2 regions of the Alkalimarinus coralli genome follow, and region 2 is predicted to be linked to the other one. Evidence: riboswitches for the same ligand, from Rfam matches in the RefSeq annotation. Region 2 holds a riboswitch; the other holds the start of a gene.
What was found. A riboswitch is a leader RNA that binds a small molecule or an ion and turns the genes downstream of it on or off. The one in region 2 is predicted to bind cobalamin.

Region 1 (3,142 bases), 2.4 Mb from region 2:
ATGTTGCAGTACCTCGGCAACGGATAAATCGGTCGTCATCAGGCTGGTGATATTGTCCGAAAGCAGCAGCCAAATGATGGCGATGGCAAGCTGCCATAGCAGCACGAACTTAATTGCGATGTTAACCAGCTGGCGAATACTCTCCAAGTCTTTTGCCCCCCAAAATCGGCCTATCATTGGCGGCATTGACATGGTTAAGGCGAGCACAATGACGATTGAGAAAAACTCCAGCCGTGTTCCCAACCCCCATGCAGCAACAGCGGCCGTTCCGTAGGCCGCAACCAAGGCAGTGGCAAACATCGCCGAGAGTGATGGCATAAACTGGCTGAGCATGGCCGGGCCGGTGATATTCGCTAATTGTTTGATAGACGATGGAATAGTGCCCGGTTGAAACTTGAACGCTAACCACTGGTGCGAGATGACTTTTGGGTAGACGATTAACGCGCCAATGGCGAATGAGGTAATGGTTGCATAGGGTGCCCCCGCCAGCCCCCAGTCAAACACAAATATGTATAAAGGGTCTAACGCAATATTTAGCAGGCTGGTCACCACCATGGTAATGCCCGGTAGCATAGTATTGCCGTGCGCTCTGCATAGGCTGTAGCCAAAATAAAGCATTGCCCCTACCCAGGCGCTGATTAGCCAGGGTTTCCAGTACAGTGACAGGGTTGCAAGCAGCTCAGGTTCGCCGCCTAACACTTCAAGTATGGTGGCTCGCGAAAACCAGAGGATTAAACAGAGAATGGAAATAGCCACTGCGCCAATTATTACCACCAGCCCGCCAAGTTGTTTGGCATGCTCTGTCTGCTCGGCCCCCAGCGCTTTGGATATAACGGCGGTGGTTGCTATCCCAAGCCCGACTTGCACGCCGATAATGAGCTGGTACATCGGCACGGTAAACCCAACTGCTGCAAGTGGTGCGACCCCGAGTTGACCAATGAAGGCGCTGTCGGCCAGTTGAAAACTCATCAAAGACAGCACACCAAAAAGCATTGGCCAAGTCATGTGGAAGAGTGTTTTAGCCAGAGATGTATCGGTTGCCAGGTTAGTCATTTTTGCTTTGGTCGCATTATTTATAGAGACAAGAGAATCGCCAGTTTATCTTAATCAAGGCGGGAGGGGTAAGCGCGATTAGCAACTGTGTATAGAGGTTGAGTGATTAAGGTCTACCGTTGTGGCTTTTTCTACACCATGGCTGCGACATATTGTCTCAAATGTCGAAAACGAGTTGACGGCCATCTGGTGAGTCAATAACTTAGCCGCACCAAGTATAAGGGGAAGACCGGTTAAAGTCCGTCGCTGCCGCCGCAACTGTAAGCACTCGATGAGTTATCGCCGTTATGGGGATCAAAGAGTGCAAGCCAGAGTACCTGCTTGGTGTTCACTGCAATCTATTCGGATCGGAATAGCCACTAAGGAATTTATTATGCATATTGAACCCGGTGTCGTTGAAGGCACGAAAATCGCCCTGAGTTATGGAACCGCATTGTTGGCCGTAGGTGTATTGGCCAAAGTAAGTTATGAAAGTATTAGGCAGGGCGGTCTTAAGCAACTGCTGGTAAAAAGCCTGTTGGCAACACTGAGTGTTTTTGTTTTCTTTGAGGTGTTGCCTCATCACCCGGTCGGGGTTTCTGAGGTTCACCTTATTTTGGGTTCAACCTTGTTATTGATATTGGGCGTAGCGCCTGCGGCTATTGGCTTGGCGGCAGGGTTGCTGATACAGGGTATTTTCATGGCGCCTTTTGATTTGCCGCAGTATGGTATGAATGTCACTACATTGTTGGTGCCTTTGTATGGTATGAATATGGTTGCCCGGAAAATAATTCCGGCGAATGTGGCCTATAAGGATATTACGTATTCGCAAACTTTGAGACTTTCTCTGACTTATCAGGGAGGAATCATTGCATGGGTTGCTTTTTGGGCGCTATATGGCGGGGGCTTTAGTGCTGAAAACCTCAATGCCGTCGCAACATTCAGCTTGGCATACACCTCCGTTATTGTGCTTGAACCGCTGGTAGATTTGGCGGTACTGGCCATCGCCAAGGCTGTTGGCCCGCTACAAAGCAGTCGGTTTTTCGAGAAACGATTGTTTGAAAAAGCCGCATAATAGAGCCGGCTATCGACTCTGACTAAAATTCGCGCCATGCCCCGTCCTTTAGGGCGGGGAAGGATAACGGAAACCGCTTCGCGGTTTAATGGTGGCTGTTTTGTTGCTCGATGTATTGCCTAACCACACTGATAGGTGCACCACCGACACTTCCCGCAAAGTAGCTGGGACTCCAAAGAGCATTTTTCATGTAGGCTGATTTTATTAGCTCGGGGTGATGCAATTTCAATTTCCTACTGGATACCCCCTTCAAGCTATTAACCAATTTTGATAAGCAGACTTTGGGCGGGAAGTTCACTAACAAGTGAACATGGTCTCCTTCACCATTGAACTCTGCCAGCTCAACATCGAACTCTTTGCATACGACTAAAAACAGTTCATGCAGCGTTTCTAAATGAGCGGAATTAAAGACAACATGCCGATACTTGGTCACGAAGACCAAGTGTGCATGGAGCATAAAAACACAGTTTCTACCTGTTCGATAAGGCTTGTTTTCTTTCATAGACCAATTATACTCAACTCTATGAAAAAGACAAAGACACTCCGAGTTCGTGTAAGAGATAACCACGCATACTTGCTAGGCCAAATGGCTCGGCAAGTTAACTATGTGTGGAATTTTCTCAACGAACTAAGCCTCCGCTCGGTCAAAGAGCGTGGTGTCTTTATGTCAGCCTATGACTTGCAGAAGTACACCGATGGCGCTGGCAAGCTGTTAGGCTTGCACAGCCACACGGTTCAAGAGATTGGCAAAGAATACGTTACCCGTCGTAAGCAATTCAAAAAGGCCAAGCTGAACTGGCGCAAGTCTGGTGGTGTTCGCCGCTCACTCGGCTGGATACCGATCAAGACGGGCGCGTCTAAATGGAAAAACGGCCAAGTATTCCACAACGGCCACCACTTCAAGATTTGGGACAGCTACGACCTGTCGAAATACAAGTTCCGTTCGGCCAGTTTCAGCGAAGACGCTCGTGGACGCTGGTACTTCAATGTCGTAGTCGATGTTGAAGCGGAGCAATCAACAGGCACACAAGCTGT
Region 2 (3,142 bases):
ACAACAGAGAACTCCTGATATAAGGCGTAAAGTTAAGGCTGTGACAGGCATGGCCGAATTAGATGGGCATTCTAACAGAACCGCTTAAAAAGAGGATCACCTGAACGTAGATTCACACTCAGGTGAACGCAGCACTAACCCCGGTTAAGCTATTAGATCGACGCTAACAACTCATTTACGGCGCCCGCAAACTGCTGAGGGGAGTCTTCTTGCAAAAAGTGCCCGCCTGATAACGTCTGGTGATTTTGGTCTTTACTGCCTGGGATGCGGTCGCGCATATATTTATCGCCGCCGCGGGTAATCGGGTCACCATTGCTAAAGGTTGTTAGAAACGGTTTTTCCCACTGCTCCAACACTTTCCATGCGGCCCGGTTTGCTTCTGTAGCAGGGTCATTCGGTGAGACGGGCACCAGTTTAGGGAAGGCGCGGGTTGCCGCTTTGTGCTTGCTCGAAGGAAACGGTGCATCATAGGCCTTGCGCTCTCCTCCTGAAAGCTTTTTAAAGGTGCCCATATCGATGATTCGACTTATCGGAAACCAGGGGCTATATAGCGCAAATGTCTTCCATGCATGAAACGCCATTGGCACCGGTTGATCACCGGTTGGCAACATTCCATTCCCTACAACAATCGCTTTGAAGCGGTCTGCATTTTCAGCCGCAAGCCGCAGACCAATGAGCGAGCCCCAATCCTGACATACGAGCGTGATATTGTTCAGGTCGAGCTTATCAATAAAAGTCTGCACCCAGTCCATGTGCTGTTGATATGAAAACAGGGAGATATCAACCGGTTTATCAGATTTGCCAAAACCAATCAGGTCTGGAGCTATTACACGATGACCTGCTGCAGCACAAATCGGGATCATATTTCGATACAGGTATGACCAACTGGGTTCACCATGCATCATAAGTATCGGGTCGGCGTTTCTATCGCCTTCATCGACAAAATGCATCTGTAAGCTTTGAGACTTACCGCCCCCTACTTCCATGCCTTCATCCACTTTTACGTAGTGAGGTTGAAATGGGTAACCGACCAGACGATCAAAACACTTTTCAGGTGTACGGAGATACTTGATCATTGTAGTTCCTTTTATATTATTCTTTTATCAGCGTTAACTTTATAACGATACGATGATGATTTCACCTCCCCTTTGAGCAGCCCAGAGCTAATTATTTTGGTTTTCGCGGCACTCAATATTGACAAGACTATAGGGTTTTGCAAAAGTTCCTTCCTCGCTTTTAGGTGCCAATACCTTTTTAGATTGATTAACACACTAATCAGGTATTGGAGAATCGGGAAACCGGTGAAACTCCGGTACGTGCCCAACGCTGTAATGGTGATTGTTCAACGCTCTGTTTTTGGTAGACATAAAGTCAACACAGAGTGAGCCACTGGAATACTGATAGATAACTTCCGGGAAGGCCGTTGAGCAAGACGACCCTAAGTCAGAAGACCGGCCTTTAAGCCAATAGAGACGTTTGGACAGGCGTACTCAAACTTTTCCGATAAGGGGAATACTGTGGAAAAGAAAGATACTGTTAAACCGAAAGAAGCTGTAGAAACAAAAGAAACCCAGCACCAAGACGAACTATTTTTCACCCAAGGCGAACGGGATGGTCTTTATAAAACCATCTTCAACCGGCGCGATGTTCGAGGCCAGTTCAAGCCAGATCCAATACCCGACGACGTACTGAGCCGGGTTCTTTACGCCGCTCACCATGCCCCATCTGTCGGTTTTATGCAGCCGTGGAACTTCGTGGTGGTACGTTCTGATGAGGTCAAACAGAACGTTCATAAGGCATTTGTAGAGGCCAACGAAAAAGCCGCAAACATGTTTGAGTCTGAGAAAAGTAAAACCTATCGCACGCTCAAGCTGGAAGGCATTCTTGAATCACCGGTCAATATCTGTATTACCTGTGACCGAAAGCGTACCGGCCCTGTTGTGATTGGCCGAACATCAATGAAAGAGATGGATCTTTATAGCAGTGTTTGTGCGGTGCAGAATTTCTGGTTAGCCGCCAGGGCTGAGGGTTTAGGTGTTGGCTGGGTGAGCATTATTGAGCAACAGGCGTTGCAAGCAGCTTTAGCCATGCCGGATGACATCGTCCCAATTGCGTATCTATGCGTGGGGTATGTCTCCCACTTTTTTGATAAGCCGGAACTGGAAACAGCCGGCTGGTTAAATAGAACGCCGCTCGACGACCTGCTCTACTTTGACCAATGGGGCGCGCAGAAAACCAAAGAAGAAGAGACCTTAGTCTCACAGGTGATTGACGATAAACACTTTCCTGGCAACTGGTAAACCGTCGTAAAAGCGCTATCCGCAGCATTTTTTATATTTCTTGCCGCTCCCGCAGGGGCACGGGTCATTCCTACCCACTTTGGTTTGACCCGCCGACTCGACATCACCATCCAGATAGAACCATTGATTCCCAACTTTTTCAAAGCGGGAGACTTCATGCAAGCCCTGAATCTCTTTCCCTTCACTGCTGCCACTTGCATCCCGCTCTTTAAAGTAGGCATTAAATTCTACAGTCCCTCTTTCGCCCTGTTGCTGACTACTGATAACCTGTAAGCGTAACCACTCTGTACTTTCTGCTGACTGACGCAAACTGGCTTTGTCCAGCTCCTGCTGTTTAGTGGGGTGCCAAGTCGCAATTAAGTAATCTACCTTGCCCAGCGCGTATGCGGTATAGCGAGAACGCATTAACTGCTCACAGCGATCAGGCTTGGCTGCACCACTAATAAAAGGCTCACAACATTCGGCATAAGTGAGCGAATTACCATTGACTTGATACCCACAAGGGCACTCAATTTCACGACTCATTCTCTTTAGCCCCATCAACTGTATTGGAAAAATAAACGTATATCGGTATCAGCGCTAGTACACCCAACACCCCGGCCAACATATAGAGCACCTCATAACCGGCGAGTTTAGCGACAAAACCACTCAGCGCACCGACAATACCCGACATCACCACCTGAATGCAGGCTTGCACGGTGTAATCGCTGCCTTCATGCCCTTTTCTACACTGTCCCATCATGAGTGCAAATAACGCAACCGTTGACATGCCGTCAGCGGCTTGCTCGACGAGTGCTATAACAAAGACCCCATCGTTGCTAACGTTGCCTGTAGCCAAAAGC

Region 1: another riboswitch for cobalamin. It lies ahead of MY523_RS16320 (energy-coupling factor ABC transporter permease); the one in region 2 lies ahead of bluB (5,6-dimethylbenzimidazole synthase).

What each region holds. Positions count from the first base shown of each region.
Region 1 covers NZ_CP096016.1:3,647,674-3,650,815, reverse strand. Annotated here, with positions in the region: gene MY523_RS16325 (MATE family efflux transporter) at 1-1,053, opposite strand, end outside; cobalamin riboswitch at 1,250-1,392, shown strand; gene MY523_RS16320 (energy-coupling factor ABC transporter permease) at 1,427-2,107, shown strand; gene tnpA (IS200/IS605 family transposase) at 2,193-2,609, opposite strand; gene MY523_RS16310 (RNA-guided endonuclease InsQ/TnpB family protein) at 2,631-3,142, shown strand, end outside.
Region 2 covers NZ_CP096016.1:1,288,863-1,292,004, reverse strand. Annotated here, with positions in the region: gene MY523_RS05720 (BaiN/RdsA family NAD(P)/FAD-dependent oxidoreductase) at 1-4, opposite strand, end outside; gene MY523_RS05715 (haloalkane dehalogenase) at 153-1,076, opposite strand; cobalamin riboswitch at 1,222-1,474, shown strand; gene bluB (5,6-dimethylbenzimidazole synthase) at 1,518-2,300, shown strand; gene MY523_RS05705 (YchJ family protein) at 2,316-2,825, opposite strand; gene MY523_RS05700 (MFS transporter) at 2,815-3,142, opposite strand, start outside.